2 regions of the Xylanivirga thermophila genome follow, and region 1 is predicted to be linked to the other one. Evidence: riboswitches for the same ligand, from Rfam matches in the RefSeq annotation. Region 1 holds a riboswitch; the other holds the start of a gene.
The links. Region 1 has a riboswitch for cobalamin ahead of EJN67_RS04540 (ABC transporter substrate-binding protein). Riboswitches for the same ligand answer to the same signal wherever they lie in the genome.
Positions count from the first base shown of each region.

Region 2: it holds a riboswitch for cobalamin, as region 1 does, so the genes downstream of both, EJN67_RS11405 (DUF4430 domain-containing protein) here and EJN67_RS04540 (ABC transporter substrate-binding protein) in region 1, are expected to answer to the same signal.

Region 1 is NZ_RXHQ01000005.1:110,907-119,084, reverse strand. Features, by position in the region: gene EJN67_RS04565 (MtnX-like HAD-IB family phosphatase) at 1-524, opposite strand, end outside; gene EJN67_RS04560 (hypothetical protein) at 539-847, opposite strand; gene EJN67_RS04555 (helix-turn-helix domain-containing protein) at 1,019-1,399, shown strand; gene EJN67_RS04550 (ABC transporter ATP-binding protein) at 1,401-2,252, opposite strand; gene EJN67_RS04545 (FecCD family ABC transporter permease) at 2,265-3,290, opposite strand; gene EJN67_RS04540 (ABC transporter substrate-binding protein) at 3,308-4,282, opposite strand; cobalamin riboswitch at 4,386-4,572, opposite strand; gene EJN67_RS04535 (hypothetical protein) at 4,627-5,499, opposite strand; gene EJN67_RS04530 (hypothetical protein) at 5,635-6,039, opposite strand; gene EJN67_RS04525 (anti-sigma factor family protein) at 6,067-6,903, opposite strand; gene EJN67_RS04520 (RNA polymerase sigma factor) at 6,919-7,470, opposite strand; gene EJN67_RS04515 (AAA family ATPase) at 7,852-8,178, opposite strand, start outside.
Region 2 is NZ_RXHQ01000030.1:6,786-14,963, reverse strand. Features, by position in the region: gene pulA (type I pullulanase) at 1-1,579, shown strand, start outside; gene cysK (cysteine synthase A) at 1,833-2,768, shown strand; partial or broken gene EJN67_RS11410 (GntT/GntP/DsdX family permease) at 2,874-3,058, shown strand; cobalamin riboswitch at 3,160-3,345, shown strand; gene EJN67_RS11405 (DUF4430 domain-containing protein) at 3,482-5,008, shown strand; gene EJN67_RS11400 (DUF4430 domain-containing protein) at 5,033-6,931, shown strand; gene EJN67_RS11395 (DUF4430 domain-containing protein) at 6,987-7,949, shown strand; gene EJN67_RS11390 (energy-coupling factor transporter transmembrane component T) at 7,951-8,178, shown strand, end outside.

The DNA of each region.
Region 1 (8,178 bases):
CTATCGGTTATACCGTCACCTATAAAAATAACCTCTTTACAAAATGTCTTAAAATCCATTAGATTTTTTAGTTTGCAATTACCACATGGTCCCAAACTAGTGATACATTCATCAATTTTATTCACAAACTCTACATTTATATCCGCATTATTAAATACCAGTCTATTTGCATAAACCTTTATTCCCTTAATATTCTCCCTCTTCAGAACCAGATCAATGGCATTTGTAAATCCTCCACTTACGATTGCAAAAGGAATTTGCATCTCCTCTACATGGGCATAAAACTCTCTAAATCCTTTGGCTAAATGTATATTATCCCATATAAAATCTTCATACTCCCCTTCCGTTAATTTTAAGCGTTTAAAATGTTCGATAAATGCGTCCTTGAGGCTTATTCGCCCTTCCCTCACTGCCTGCTCAATTTCCATTGTTTCTGTATTGCCAAACTTTTTAAACAATCCATCATTGGAATCAAGCCTTGTTATTGTACCGTCAAAGTCTGCTATAATTCCTATATTTTCCAATTATTCATCACCCTTTATTTTTTTATGCCGTAATCATTATAAAGCACAAACAATTCGGTAGCAAGGGTGTTTATACTTTTACACATATCCATAGTCACATCTTCTATATTATTAAGTGCATGTATCATATTGTAAGCCATTTTATCACCATGTTTTTTATCATCATTTGATAAACAATCTACAACATCGCTAAATAAGGAAATATTTGTTCGGTTACAGGATAACATTACTTTATCTGTCAGAAATCTTAATTCTTTCTTAGCAGCTTCATACGAATCAATCACCTGTTCGCATTTATATTCGGGTAGATCCCTATATATCATTTTATATTCATCTCCTTATGTATGCTTAATTTTTATTGTTGATTGACCTTCCCCTATTATAGATAAACATTAAGTTAAAATCAAGCCTCTATATTCATTTTGTTTAAAACAAAGGATATTTTTTTCCCCCATGGTAAAATTAAAATATATAAATAGAAATGGATGGTAGCAATGGATAGATTACTAGGAGAAAGACTTCGCATGTTACGTGAAGAAAAGGGATGGACTCAGATACAAGCAGCAAAACTTTTAGGAATTACCAATGCATCCCTTTCCAATTATGAAAGAAATGAACGCACTCCAGATGTAGATATGTTAAAAGCATTTGCAGAAATATACGATGTAAGCATAGATTACTTAATAGGGTATAAACCTTCTAAAAAAGCTATATCCATAAGAGAATCCGATCAACTAGAAAATACAATAGGACTTCAATGTGCTCTCATCCTAAAAAAAATGGAACAATTATATGAAGAAGAGGAAGAACTACTCTTTACTTTCCTTCAGGGGTTAGAAGCTCGTAGGAAGCTCTATAAAAGAAATGGTAAGTAGTTTATTTGCCATTTCTTAAGTTTTTTATACTGTCAAACATAATTATTTTTCCATTATCTGTGTCTTGTTTTTTGTTTGTACACAAGGGAATAACATAAGGACAGTCCATAACAGGATGTCTAGTCATATACACATCTATATCATATACATCATTTATATTCTCTCTGGTCAATACCTTTTCTGGAACCCCATAGCTTTTTATAAATCCATCCTTCATAAAAACTATTTTATCGCTGTACTGGCTGGCCAAATTTACATCATGGAGCACTGTAACAACGGTTAGTTTTTTATCGTGCTGTAAGGATTTTATAATACTTAATATTTCCATTTGATGATATATATCAAGATTGGATACAGGTTCATCCATGATCAGTATTTTTGCCTGTGTTGCTAAGGCTCTAGCTATTATTACCCTTTGTCGTTCACCTCCACTTAACGTGTTTATTATTCTATCTCTGAACTCCCATGTATTTGTAATATTCATAGCTTCCCTTGCTATTTCTAAATCTTCGAGACTCTCATTTTCCAAATTTTTCAGATGTGTCCATCTACCCATAAGTACAATATCTAGTGCAGAAAACTCAAAATCTATATTAGTATTTTGAGGAACAAAGGCCATATGCTTTGATAACTCCTTGCTGCTAAACGACAGCACATCTTTGCCTTCTAAATATATAGTTCCCTTTCTAGGCTTTAACCAGGTAGATATGGTCCTTAGGAGCGTAGTTTTTCCAGAACCATTTGGTCCTAAAATGCTGGTAAACTCGCCTTTTTCAAGATTTAAGTAGATATTTTTTAAAATACTTTTATTTTCAAAGTTCCAGCTTAAGTTTCTAATCTCAATAGCTCCCATATTACTTGCCTCCTATATACTAGCAGACGATCTTTTGCTTTTTATTAGTAGATATATGAAAAATGGCGCTCCAAATACTGCCGTTATTGCTCCAACAGGAATTTCCATCGGTATTGCCAGTATCCTCGCCAAGGTATCACTTATGGCAAGAAATATGCCACCAGCCAATACTGAACATGGTATTAATACCCTGTGATCCGGCCCTGCAATTAGACGAATTGCATGGGGAACTATAAGTCCTACAAAGCCTATTATACCGCTTACAGATACGGCAATAGCCGAAATTAGGGAAGCTAAAATTAGCAGTATCTTTTTAGTTTTTTCAATATTTATACCAAGGTTTTGCGCATTTTCTTCCCCAAAAAGCATTAGATTTAAATCCTTAGCAAAATAATATATACCTGACGCCCCTATAAATGTAGATATTAAAGCTACAATAACCTTGCTCCAATTGGCGCTTGTAAAACTACCCATAGTCCACATAATAATATTATTAAGCTTTTCCCTGTTAAATATCATTATAAGTGATATTAAAGCAGATAGAAGGGAGCTTATGGCAATACCTGATAACAATAGATATGTCATAGATATTCTATTCTTATGGCTACCTAGATTATAGACCAAAAAAGTTGTCCCTACAGCACCTAAAAAGGACATTGCACTAGTACCACCTATTCCTATAATATTTGTTATTCCAAGGACAATGCTAAGTGTACCACCAAAGGCAGCTCCCGCCGATATTCCAAGTATATATGGCTCTGCCATAGGATTCCTAAATAGCCCTTGATATGCCACTCCCGCCACAGACAGTGACGAGCCTACCAGTACGGATAATAAAACCCTGGGCATCCTTATATTCCATATAACACTGTGCATAGCGCCCTTATATTTATACGGTTTAAATATTATTCGTACAGCATCGGCTATTGCAATATCTGCAGCTCCAACTGAACAACTAAATATTATAACTACAAAGAGTACTATTAGAAGGATCAAAATCCCTATCCTGTATTTCCTTTTATTCTCTATAAACGACATATTTCTCTTCTCCATAGCTATTTAAAAATTTCAGGATGAATTGCCTTTGCTATTTCTTCCAGACCATCAACCAGTCTAGGCCCTGGCCTACTTACAAGATTATCATCCAAAAGTTTTACATTTCCTTCCTTTACAGCTGTTAACTCCTTATAACCTGAAGTATTTTTTAATTCTTCCACATCTCCTGCCGCCTTTGACATCAGTATAACCTGAGGTTTTTTTTCTACAAGCTTTTCTATAGAATATTCCGCCCAAGCGGATTCTGTATCGCCTGCTATATTTTCCCCACCTGCCTTATTTATCATCTCGTCTATAAAGCTTCCAGGTCCTGCAGTCCAATTACCACTATCGCCAAAGGTTACTATAAAATAACAGCTCCTCTTTTCTACACCTTTGAGCTTTTTCTGTACTTCATCAACTCTATTTTTCATATTATTTACTATTTCACTGGCCGTTTTTTGTGTGTTTGTAATCTTACCTGCATCCAGTATAGATCTATATACCCCCTCAAAGGTATCCCCACCAAATACAACAACCTGTATGTTGGCCTCCTCCAGTTTGTATATTATTTCATGTTGCATGCCATTATTTGCAAATACCATATCAGGCTGTAATGCTACTATTTTTTCTATATTAGGCTGACTATAATCTCCTACCTTTTCTTTTGATAGGACCTCCGCTGGATAATCACAATAGTCTGTAACCCCCACTAGCTTATCCCCAAGACCTAATGCACACAATATCTCCGTGTTGCTAGGGGATAAGGATACTATCCTTTCTGGTTGCTTTTCTATAGTCACTTTTCTATCCACCACATCGGTATATTCAAATGGATATGATACTTTTTGCCCATTAGCTTCTTCCCCTATCCTAACATTATCATCCTTTTTAGATATATTAGCATCTCCACTACTGCAAGCAACTATACTAAACATAATAAAGGTAATAGCTAAAATAGGTATAATATACCTTAGGTTAATCTTTCTTAACATACTCATAGGCTCCTTTATAAAATTTATACAATAAAAAAACTCCAACCCAAAAGGACTGGAGTGCTTTTACCCATATATGTATCCAATCCTTCCCTCCGAAGGAATAATAACATAACCATAGGCAGGTCTCCTGACTTATGGTTCATCTGTAACCGACACCTTCCCAGCCTTATATGGCCAGTGGTACATGTCTATACATCACCATTCACAGTAGCGGGGGCTGTAGCGGATTTTCACCGCTTTCCCTTTTAATTCAAGCAATGCTTGAAACCTTATGATCTTTGCTATATATAGGTACATTATACCATCTAGGGTATGCCCAATCAATGCACATTTTCCTATTTTTATTCTTCTTCTGCTAGTTTATAGCTTTCTATATAATCTCCCAATTCAGATATATATTCATTTAACTCTGAAATTTTACCAGTACTTGATAGATCCAAAAACCTCCTATTTATGGCAATAAGCTGTCTAAACATGGATATTAGCCTATTTGTTTTATGTCTTTGTTCATCTAGTTGAGTTTTATAGATTAATATTTGGTTGTTAATCTCATATATTTTTTTATCCCTTTCTTTTATATCCTGTTCTAGCACAGAAAGACGTTTTTGGTATTGCTCACGCCCATAATCCATACCATCCAATGCCATCTGGCTTAAATTTTTTAATCCATTAATCAGACTATACAAAGATGAATTGTTTATCTTCTGTATATTGGATACAAATCTACTGATGCTGTCCAATATATCATCACTATCCCATTGCTCCAAAGAACTATTACCATTTATATACTGCTTTGTATACGGATTATAAAATGTCATACCTTCAGCCTGCATCTTAGCCATAAGTTCATTTACATATTCCCTTTTACTAGCAATAACATTTCTATATTTGTTTTGAAGGCGTATGAGAAGCTTTGGATCACCTCCACTTAACTGATTGGCACATCCACGCACCGATTGACCATGCCCTTGAGCCACCAGCATACTTATCATTAGATCATCCACTTCTTGTGGAGTAAAACTCCTTCCTGCAGGTATGCCTATATTTTTATCCTGTTTATCATATATATATCTGTAATAATAGTTACGAACGGTATTAGGTTTCAATCCAGTCTTTTTTGCTATGCTTTCAAATGCCTTTACCATTGGTAATCTAGACTCCCTGACACTATCAACTTCCTGTTTCATAAGCTCTATAAGCTGTTTGCTTGCCATGTATATTCCTCCCATCTTATAAACTATACATATATTATTCACTATACTTTTACCACTTATACCATAAGTTTGAAAAATTAATATATAAAAAAATGCATCACCATATCGTATACCATGGCGATGCATTTTTTGTATCTATTTCATATAATCTTCTATCAATTTAAAAAAATCATCTGAAACCTCTATATAATAGCCCAGTGTATCCTCCTCAAATTGACATATTTTTATATCCTTATAACATAAAAGGGGGCCATAACCCTCATTCTGAGTAAAAAACTCCAATGAATAGGTATATGGTCTATCTACCAATTCATCTAGCATATCCATATCTCCCGGCTGTTCCCTGTCAAGTACCACACGGACTATTTTTTTTATAGTTTCCTTATCATCTATTTCCTTTACCTGCCCAGTATTTTTTACCGTTACCAGTATCTTTTGTGTATTCCACATATCAGAATGGTCTGCAAGTAGCTCATATACTGCCCATCCTGCTACAACCAAAACTATGGCTAAAGAAATAATTACTATTTTTTTACGCATATAAAATTAACTCCTGTCAAAAACATCTCATTTTTTTATAATAATTGTTACATATTGAGAATCCGTATCTTCTCCCATATCCTCTATTATACCCTGCATATTAATGGCCTGGTACAAGTTTTCCCTGTCCTTTTTATCTGATACCTTTACCTTTATTCCATTATTATACGTCTCCACTACATCTATATCATACTTCGCCACAGCTATTTCAAGGGAATTAGGGGTGACACATACATCTTCTACCTTCAAGTTGACCTTATCTGTTCTTATATATTTATCTTCGGCCTTTTCTTCATTCTCCATTGCATCTTCTTTAACAAACCCATTATCATCAGCTTTTAGTTTTCCATCAGCGACATCATTACTAACGGCATCGTCAGTTCCCCTATCTGCCTTAGACGATTCTGCAGCAAACATATCCTTATTCTCCTGCTGAGCTGTTTCATCTCTAGCAACCATGTTCTTCTTAGTATTATTTAATGAACCGCTAAAGGCCTTTATGGAAAAAGCTACGGCTACTACAGCAGCTGCATATCCTATCCATTTTATAATATCCCGTATATTTCTTCTGCTGTGATCTTCTCCTTCTGGCTGCAAAGATCCCTCCAGATTATCCCATTCATCGAAGGCTTTTTGTATCTCAGCCTCCCTTAAAATCCGGTCATGCAATACATCCTCAAAACCTTGGGGTAACTCTCGCTCTGGCAATTCTCCTATCTCTGCTACTACATCTTTTATATCCTCTAACTCTTTTCTGCACGCCCCACAGGTCTCTATATGCTTTTCAAAGAGCTCCTGTTCTCCCTTCCTTAACATGCCATCTATATATGGACTTATAAGCATCCTTGCTTCTTTACATTGCATACACAATCACCCCTTTCACAGCCTAGCCTTAAGTTCTTGTCTAAGGGCTTGCCTGGCACGGCTTATAAGAGATTTAACCGTCCCTAAAGGCATATTTAATATAACAGCTATATCCTGATAACTGTAGTTTTGTACATCCCTCAGTATGATTACAGATCTATAATCCGGTTTTAAATGGGCAATACACTCTTCCAGCATCTCCATATGCTCCTTGTTTACCACCTGTTCATCAGGTAGCGGATCACTAGAAGATATACCCCTCACCCGATCGTCTTCCCCATCCAGTGTAACTACATTATAGGCTTTTAAAGATCTGTATTTATCTATACATGTATTATGTGCTATTCTATAAATCCATGTTGAAAAGTGACTATTACCCTTAAATGTTCTAAGACTTCTATATACCTTCATAAAGACTTCTTGTGTAAGATCCTCTGCATCATGTTCATTGTTAGCCATACGGTAACAATAGTTATATATTTTTTTCTGGTATAAATTAACCAGTTCTTCAAATGCAGATATGTCACCGTTTTGGGCTTCCTGTATGAGTTGCACTTCTGTAGCCATGTCCGCCCCCCTTACTAAAAGTTTTTACATTTAGATCATTATACCATAAACTTACACACTATTGTGCATAAAATATATAGTCTTTTATGCGCATTTTTATAGCATAAAAGGTAAAACTACTATCAGCGCACCTAATTTTAAATTAATGAAAGGAAGATAAATATGTTAGACGTCTGTTCAGTATGTAACAAAAGTTTTGAATCCAATGGTATATCCATATGCAACAATTGCAGTTCTACGGTGTGCCCCGATTGCCTAAAGCTCTATAATAATAAATGTCTCAATTGTTACTTTGAGGACAAGAATCCAAAAAATTTTTTAAAACCACGTTAAACTTATGGGAAAGACAATTGTCCTTCCCAGTTTAAAACTACATTAATTCTATCCTACTATTTTAAACATTGACCCCTCTGATGTCATATATACTTCTATCTGTGTAGGAAAGTAATCCTTTAAATCCTGTATATGGGTTATTACCATTATCTTTTCAAATTCATCGCTTATGCTATTTATAACCTGGGCAAGCCGCTCCCGCCCTGCCTCATCTAGCACGCCAAAGCCTTCATCCAATATGAGCATACGCAGGTTTGCCCCCGCCCGCCTAGCCAGCATCTTTGCTAGAGCTATGCGAATAGCAAAGTTTATGCGGAACTCCTCCCCACCAGAATATGTTTCATACTTCCGTGTCTCCATGCCATCTGATATCTT
Region 2 (8,178 bases), on a different contig from region 1:
CATGACAGAGATACCGGAGGTGAGAGATCAGATAATAAAGTGGCAAACTGATTGGCTAGATAAGGCGAAAACCAAAAATGGGAATACAATAGACTGTTTTAGGGTAGATACTGTAAAGCATGTTGAAGACACTACATGGAAGGCATTTAAAAACAGACTGACAGAAAAGGCACCTAATTTTAAACTAATTGGAGAATATTTTGGTGCATCGATAGATAATGCTTTTAATACCCAATTGGATAGAGGACAGATGGATAGTCTATTGGATTTTGAGTTTAAAAATAAGGCTAGGGCATTTACACAAGGAAAAATAGACGAGGTAGAGGAGTATTTGGAGTATAGGAATAAGAAACTTACTAATACAGCAACCTTAGGACAGTTTTTGAGCAGTCATGATGAAGATGGATTCTTATACAGTGTAGGTGGAGATATAAATAAGCTTAAGGTAGCTTCTACATTGCAGATTACAGCGAAAGGTCAACCTATTATTTATTATGGTGAGGAATTGGGCTTAACAGGTAAAAATGCAGACGATATGTCAAAGGGTGAATTTAGTGAAAATCGGTATGACATGGACTGGAGTAGACTGGATAATAAAGAGTATATATCTATATATGAACATTATAAAACTCTCTTAAATATCCGTAGAGATTATTCCAAAATATTCGCCAAAGGTAATAGGGAAAAAGTCGCAGGCAGTGATACAGAGCAATATTTAGTTTTCAAACGAAGCTATTGTGATGAATGTATCTATACAGGAATCAATTTAAAAAACAATAGCAAACAAGTTTCTATACAGACTCAATACCCCTCTAATACTGTAGTAGAAGACTTATATTCATCAAAAACTTATACAGTAAAAGATGGCGGAAACCTAACATTTGAACTACCTAGTGCAGATGCGGGAGGAACAGCAATATTGGTAGTAAAAAATAATGGGAAACCTGAAAAACCAATTGTGCCAGTCGAACCTGAAGAGCCGGAAGAGTCTGAGGTGCCCGAAAAGGAATGGGTACTAGCGGAGGATATAACCATAAATGGAAAAGGACATATACAGGGTATTGGTGATATAAAAGATGAGAATATAAAAGATATATTTATGTTGGGTACGGTTGGGAAAAGGAAACACCTTGAAGGTTTTATACTTGAATTTAAAGGCTTACCATCGGATATGATGGTGGTATACAGAGCTCATATCCAGACATACAGTGATATGCCAAATAAGAAATATGATAAAGGTGATGGTATATGGAAGGATGATAAGGGTGCTTGGTGGAAAAAACAAGGCTTTTATCTAGGGACGAAGGGAGAGAGGCGAAGAGTAGAAGGTATAGAGCTTATGCTTGTAGACAAGAATACCGATAAGGCATATAAAGGCTATAGCATAGAATACCAGGTGCATATGCAAGGATATGGATGGGGTATTGATGATAAAAATAACGATCTAAGGGATGATGGAAGTATAAACGATAGCTTTGACAAATGGGCAAAGGATGGAGCATTTGCCGGTACAAGAGGAGATAAAAGAAGAACAGAGGCAATACGTATAAGAATATTAAAGGAAGAGATAAAAGGGTAATAGGTAATTTGGCATATTGAAAAATGAAAAACCCGTAATTGATCTTCATGGTTGATTACGGGTCTTTCTATTGTGCTAGAAGAAAAAATAGTAGTATCTCTATTACCATTAGAATTATCTATTGACATTATAAGAGTTATATCATAAAATACAACTAAACTACTAGGAATACTAGGGAATGTATTTTTGATATAATCCCTAGTGAAACAGTAGGATAACTACATAATATAAAAATAGTATGGAGGTTGTTGAAATGTCAAAAATCGCAGAAAATCTAACAGATCTTATAGGAGATACACCCCTTTTGGAACTGTCAAACTATAATAGAAAAAATGCATTGTCAGCAAGGATAATTGGAAAACTTGAATATTTTAACCCTGCCGGCAGTGTAAAGGATAGGATAGGCTATGCCATGATAAAGGATGCAGAGGAGAGGGGCCTACTCAAAGGGGATAGCATTATAATAGAGCCTACAAGTGGTAATACGGGTATAGCACTAGCTTTTGTGGCAGCGTCAAAGGGATACAAAATAATACTTGTAATGCCAGATACCATGAGTATAGAACGGAGAAAACTATTAAAGGCATATGGAGCCGAACTAGTTTTAACCCCTGGTGCTGAAGGTATGAAGGGTGCGATTAAAAAGGCAGAGGAATTGGCTTCAAAAACTCCGAATGCATTTATACCGGCTCAATTTTCAAATCCTGCTAATCCACAAATCCATAGACAAACTACTGCCGAAGAGATATGGAGAGATACTGATGGTAAAGTAGATATATTTGTAGGTGGTGTTGGCACAGGTGGTACCATAACCGGAGTAGGCGAAGTTCTCAAAGCCAAAAATCCAAATATAAAGATTGTAGCGGTAGAACCTAAAGACTCTCCAGTATTATCCGGTGGCAATCCTGGTCCCCATAAGATACAGGGTATTGGAGCAGGTTTCATACCCGATGTATTAAATACAAGCATCATAGATGAGGTGTTTACGGTGGAGAATGGGCAGGCCTTTGATACGGTAAAGGCTTTAGCGCATACCGAAGGCTTATTGGTAGGTATATCATCTGGTGCAGCTGTATTTGCAGCTACTGAGATTGGTAAGAGGCGGGAGAATGTAGGTAAAAGTATAGTAGCTTTACTTCCTGATAACGGTGAGAGATATTTATCTACTGCACTTTTCCAAGAAAATTAAATTGAAATAAAAAATATAAGATAATATATGATAATAATTTTTTAGCAAGCATAAATGAAACTGCAGGTCTTCATAAGTCTGCTCATAGTGAGCATGGATCCTGCATTGCTGGTTATTGCCATTGCATCTGGTGCTACTGTACTTTCCCACGTAAACGATAGTGGATTCTGGCTAGTAAATAGGTACTTTGGTATACCGGAAAAGGATACATTAAGCTCCTGGATGGTTATGAAAACATACTTGGTGTGGTAGGCGTATTAGTAACATTAATAATAAGTATATTTGTATAAAACCGTAATTGAGAAAGTCCGTAATTGATCTTTATGATTGATTATGGCTTTTCTAAATTTTGTGGGTTCTTTTCATCTAACTTATGATATAATAGTCTATACAATAAAATAAGGTATGAGGTGTCCGGTGTTCGGGCCGGATGAAAAGGGAAAGCGGTGAAAAGCCGCTACAGCCCCCGCTACTGTAAATGGGGATTAAAAGGCATATATGCCACTGGGTATACTGGGAAGGCAGCCTTTAAAGATGATCCATGAGTCAGGAGACCTGCCTTATACTGTGATTTACGTTTCCTTCGGAGGGAAGGAAGGGTGACTTTTTTCATAGCAAAGCTATGTCTATTTAAGCTGCGCATAAAAGCTCTCTTTCTAAGGAAGGAGGGCTTTTTATATTTCTAAAAGACTAAAGGGGAGGGGGAGGTGAGATTGAGAATAGGTATAAAGAAGTTATCTAAAATCATATGCCTTATAACTATTTTATGCATTGTATTTTCATCCTGCACATTTGATCGTTCCAAAGAAGTGCCTGAGGCTCCGATCGAAGAATCGGATGTTATCCACACAGAATACGAAAAGGAATTTATAGAAAAATTCTATAAGGAAAAGGACATAGATTCATGGTGGAAAATAGTAGCCATAAAGGCTGCAGGAGGGGATATACCTTCTGATTCTAAGGATATGCTGGATAAAAAAAGCGCTTCCATCAATGCACAAAGTCAGGCTACCGATTATGCTGGATGTATTCTAGGATACCTATGCATGGAAAATGATCCTACCGATCTATTGATCGAGCTGGCTAAAAAGCAGCAGGATGATGGCTCTTTTGGTCCTATAAATGCCCATATATGGTCAATGATTGCCTTGGATACGGCAGCATATACATATGATACAGATAAAGCTATTACATATATTTTATCTAAGCAAAATGAAGATGGTGGGTATGCCTTTGAGGGTTCAAGCGATCCGGATATGACTGGGATGGCTATGATAGCCTTGTCAAACCATAGGGATAGGGCTGGAGTAGAAGAAGCCATAGATAGGGCAATATCTTACTTAAAAGCTGTTCAGCTACCTGAAGGAGGTTTTGAATCCCTAGGTAGTGAAAATTCAAACAGCATATCTACAGTAATATCAGGGTTGATAGCAGCAGGCGAGGATATTAACTCTTCTAGTTGGATCAAAAATGGCAATACCATGTTAGATGCCCTTATGAGATTTAGACTAGATGATGGTTCGTTTTCATATCTGCTAAAGCCTAAAAAATATAGTCAAATGGCTACATACCAAAGCTTTATTGCCATATTTGATATACAAAATGGTGAATCCATATGGCAGAGTCTAGGGCATGAATGGGAGCAAAATAGTGTTGCAAGAGATGATGCCGAGGATGAAAAAGATGAAAATATTGAGTCTGTAAAGGTAGAGGAAAAAGCCCATAAAGATAAAAGCCACATGGAGGTTCAAAAGGCAGAGAAATCAAACAAGGTTGCCTCTCAGAAAAAAGAAGAGCCACAGTTACATGCGGATGATGCTAAAGAGGATGGAAATGCAGAAAAGTTAAAAAAAGAAGAAGTACCGAAAAAAGTTGTAGAACCTCCGAAAGAGCAAAAGATACAAGAAAAAACAGAGGAAAAAATAGGTGTACATGTGAAGGTAATAGGTTATGGTGGCAAGGTATTCTTTGATGATGAGGTAGAGCTCAAAAAAGATGAGGCAAATGGTTTTAGTGCCCTTAAGGCTACTAAACTCCCCTATAAATCAGCATATGGGGATAGTTATATTTCATCCATAAATGGGGAGGCGGAATTTGAGCATGGAGATCTTTCAGGATGGAAGTTTAAGATAAATGCTAAAATCCCAAATATGCCCGCAATAGACTGTGAACTCTCTAAAGGAGACAGGGTGGAATGGTGGTATGCACTGACTGCAGAATCCACTGGACCTGGAGAATAGATATAAAATAGGAGGTAATTTATCATGATGCAAAACAGAAAAAGAATATTGTCCCTTGTGCTGGTATTGGCACTTATGCTGTCATTATTTCCGGCAACAGGTATGGGAAAGGCGTATGCGCAGGATGCGAAAGCTGTTAAGGTGGGTGTACGAATAGAGTCTTTTGACAGAAACATCATACCTTACACCGAGATGGAGGTGGATAATTTTGACCTGGATGAGTATGGCTATGGTGAGGTAAAGGCAGAAGATGGGCCGGTAGTACTCCATGCTGTTGTAAAAGCCATTGAGTCTGTAGGGAAGGATGCAAAGGATAAAAAGGTATTAGATGCAGGCAAAGGCGATTTTATAACTACCATAGACGGTGTATCCATGGGCAGCACTGGTACAGGTATGGATGGCTGGATGTACTATGTAAACGATGAAATGCCGCCGGTTGGTATAAACGAATATTCCCTTAAGGATAATGATAGGATAACTGTAGTATTTGTTGAAAACTATAATGCAGCCTATACATGGTTTGATAAAACCTATGTAAAGTCAGGTACAGGAGATGAGATTGCCCTTACATTAAATGGTTTATCGTATGATATGGATGAACAGAAGATGAAGACAAGCCCGATTTCAGATGCAAGCATACTTGTAAATGGCAAAGAGCTTGTACTTGATGGTAAAAAGGTTAGGACGGATAAGGATGGCAAGGCAGTATTTAAGCTAGATGAGTTAGGAGAGTATGATATATCCGCCCAGAAGTTTGATGAGGATGGCAAGGTCAGGATCATATCAAGACCCTATTGTAAAGTTCAAATAGAGGGCTCTTCAAAGGGGCCGGTTCCCGTTAAGAAACATGTATCCCTTGATAAGACATTGAACAAAACCAAAGCATACTATAAAAATAATAAGACTGAGCTATCTTCCTGGTGGGATATGGTGGCAGTCTATTCATCAGGCGAGGATATAAAAAAGGCACCATGGAAATTGCCGGAATGGAAGAGCGAGGATATAAAATCAGATGCTGCTGCAGGTAGCTATGCAGGATATATACTAGGGCTTATGGCAAAGGGCGAGGATCCTTACAATGTATGGAGCAGAGATCTGGTGGGAGAATTGGTGGAAAAACAGAAAGACAATGGTGCATTTGATAAAATAAGCGGACATATATGGGCTATGATAGCACTGGATGCAGCAGGTGCAGATTATGACAAGGCGGGAGCTATAGATTATCTTATAAAACAGCAGAAAAATGATGGAGGATATGCGTGGGGTGAAGATAATACGCCTGAGGCAGCAGGGGATCCGGATATGACAGGTATGGCACTTGTTGCCCTTTCAAATCATAGGGAAGTTAAAGGTGTAGAAGGGACAATAAAAAAGGCATTGGATTATCTAAAGGAAACTCAGTTGCCTACAGGGGGTTTTGCATCTTGGGGTAATGACAATGCAAACAGCGTAGCTACCGTTATATCAGGCCTTGTTGCGGTAGGAGAGGATGTATTATCCGATGCATGGATAAAAGACAGCAATACCATGTTAGATGCATTGGCAAGATTTATGCTGGATGATGGTGCTTTTTCCTATGTGCTAGATCCTAAAAAATCAAACGGAATGGCCACATCTCAGGCATTTATCGCCCTTAATGACTTAAAAAATGGCAAAACGGTATGGAATAGCTTAGGCATTACTAAGTCAGTACCAAAAGGGGATAAAGACCTAGATAAGGATCAGGATAAGGTGGAAGATAAAAAGACCGAAAAGGTAAATGAGGATATAAATACAGATGCAAATCAAAAGGATAAAACAGGGACTAAGAGTCCTAAGACGGGAGATAAGGGCATATATCTATATATGCTATTGGCAGTAATGTCTGCAGCTATATTAATGTATCCAATTTATGGTAAGAAGAGGAAAATGTCTACAAGATAAAATAATAGGGGTACCTTTTGGTGCCCCTTGTTTATAATGTGAGAAGGGAATGAAGATGAAAAAAGCAAAGAGAATTTGTCTGATCCTTATTCTTATATTATGCATGACTATTTTAGGATGTTCATACAATGGGTCAAATTACAATCATATGGAAGTTAACTTGCGGGTTACTCAAAACTTTGGTGAAGAGGTAATATTCGATGAATCGGTAAAGCTGGATAAGGATTCATCGGCCCTTGATGTATTAATGGACAATCTAGAAGTTGAGGTTGCATATGGTGGCGGTTTTGTAAATGCCATAGAGGGGTTAAAATCGGGCTTTACAGGCGCAAAGGAAAAGGATAGGCAAAAGAATGATTGGTTTTATTTTATAAACGGCATAATGTCAAATACAGGCGCGGGGGAATATATGCTAAAATCAGGAGATGTAATATGGTGGGATTACCATTCGTGGGATGATACCACATTTACCCCTGCAGTGTGTGGATGTTTTCCCCAACCTTTTATAAACGGATTTGGAGACGAGGATCCTAAGGTTACCATCTTATACGGTGATGCATTTAAGGCGGAGGCCTTAGAGCTAAAGAATTACCTGGAAAAACAAGGCGGCAAGGATATAGGGCTAAAGGCATATGAAGCAGGGGATTTAAATGTGGATGACAATATGTACATCGTAATAGATACGGTAAGCAGTATTATGTCCAAAGCTTACTGGCAGGGTATAATGAAGAACAGACAAAAGACCGGGTGGTTTGCTGAAATAGGTGAACAGGGCATTACAGGATATGATATATCAGAGTCTAATAAAAAGATATATAAAAAAGATGCAGGTGCAGTTTTAGTGTCCGGTCAGGGAATGGGTGCAAACCCTGTGTGGCTCTTTACCGCAATGGACGGGAATGTATTAAAAAATATCATAGAAGATGTTATAGATAAGCCTGAGAAGTTAAAAAATAAGGCGGGAGCCATATATTATGATGGCGACTTTATAGCACTTCCTCTCAAGCAGGAAGGGTAATATGTTTATATTTAAGCCGGGAGATTTCTTTTTTCAAAAGATACATCCTATAGCACTTATCATATATATCCTGACACTGTTTTCCATAACGATCATATCCAATCATCCGGTTATATTATGCACTGTCCTCATAATAACAGTGTTGTCTGTCATATCTGTAGGTGCAGTGGGTGATATAAAGGATAGTTTTGCCTTTATATTAAGGATGACCCTCATCTTTATCATCATA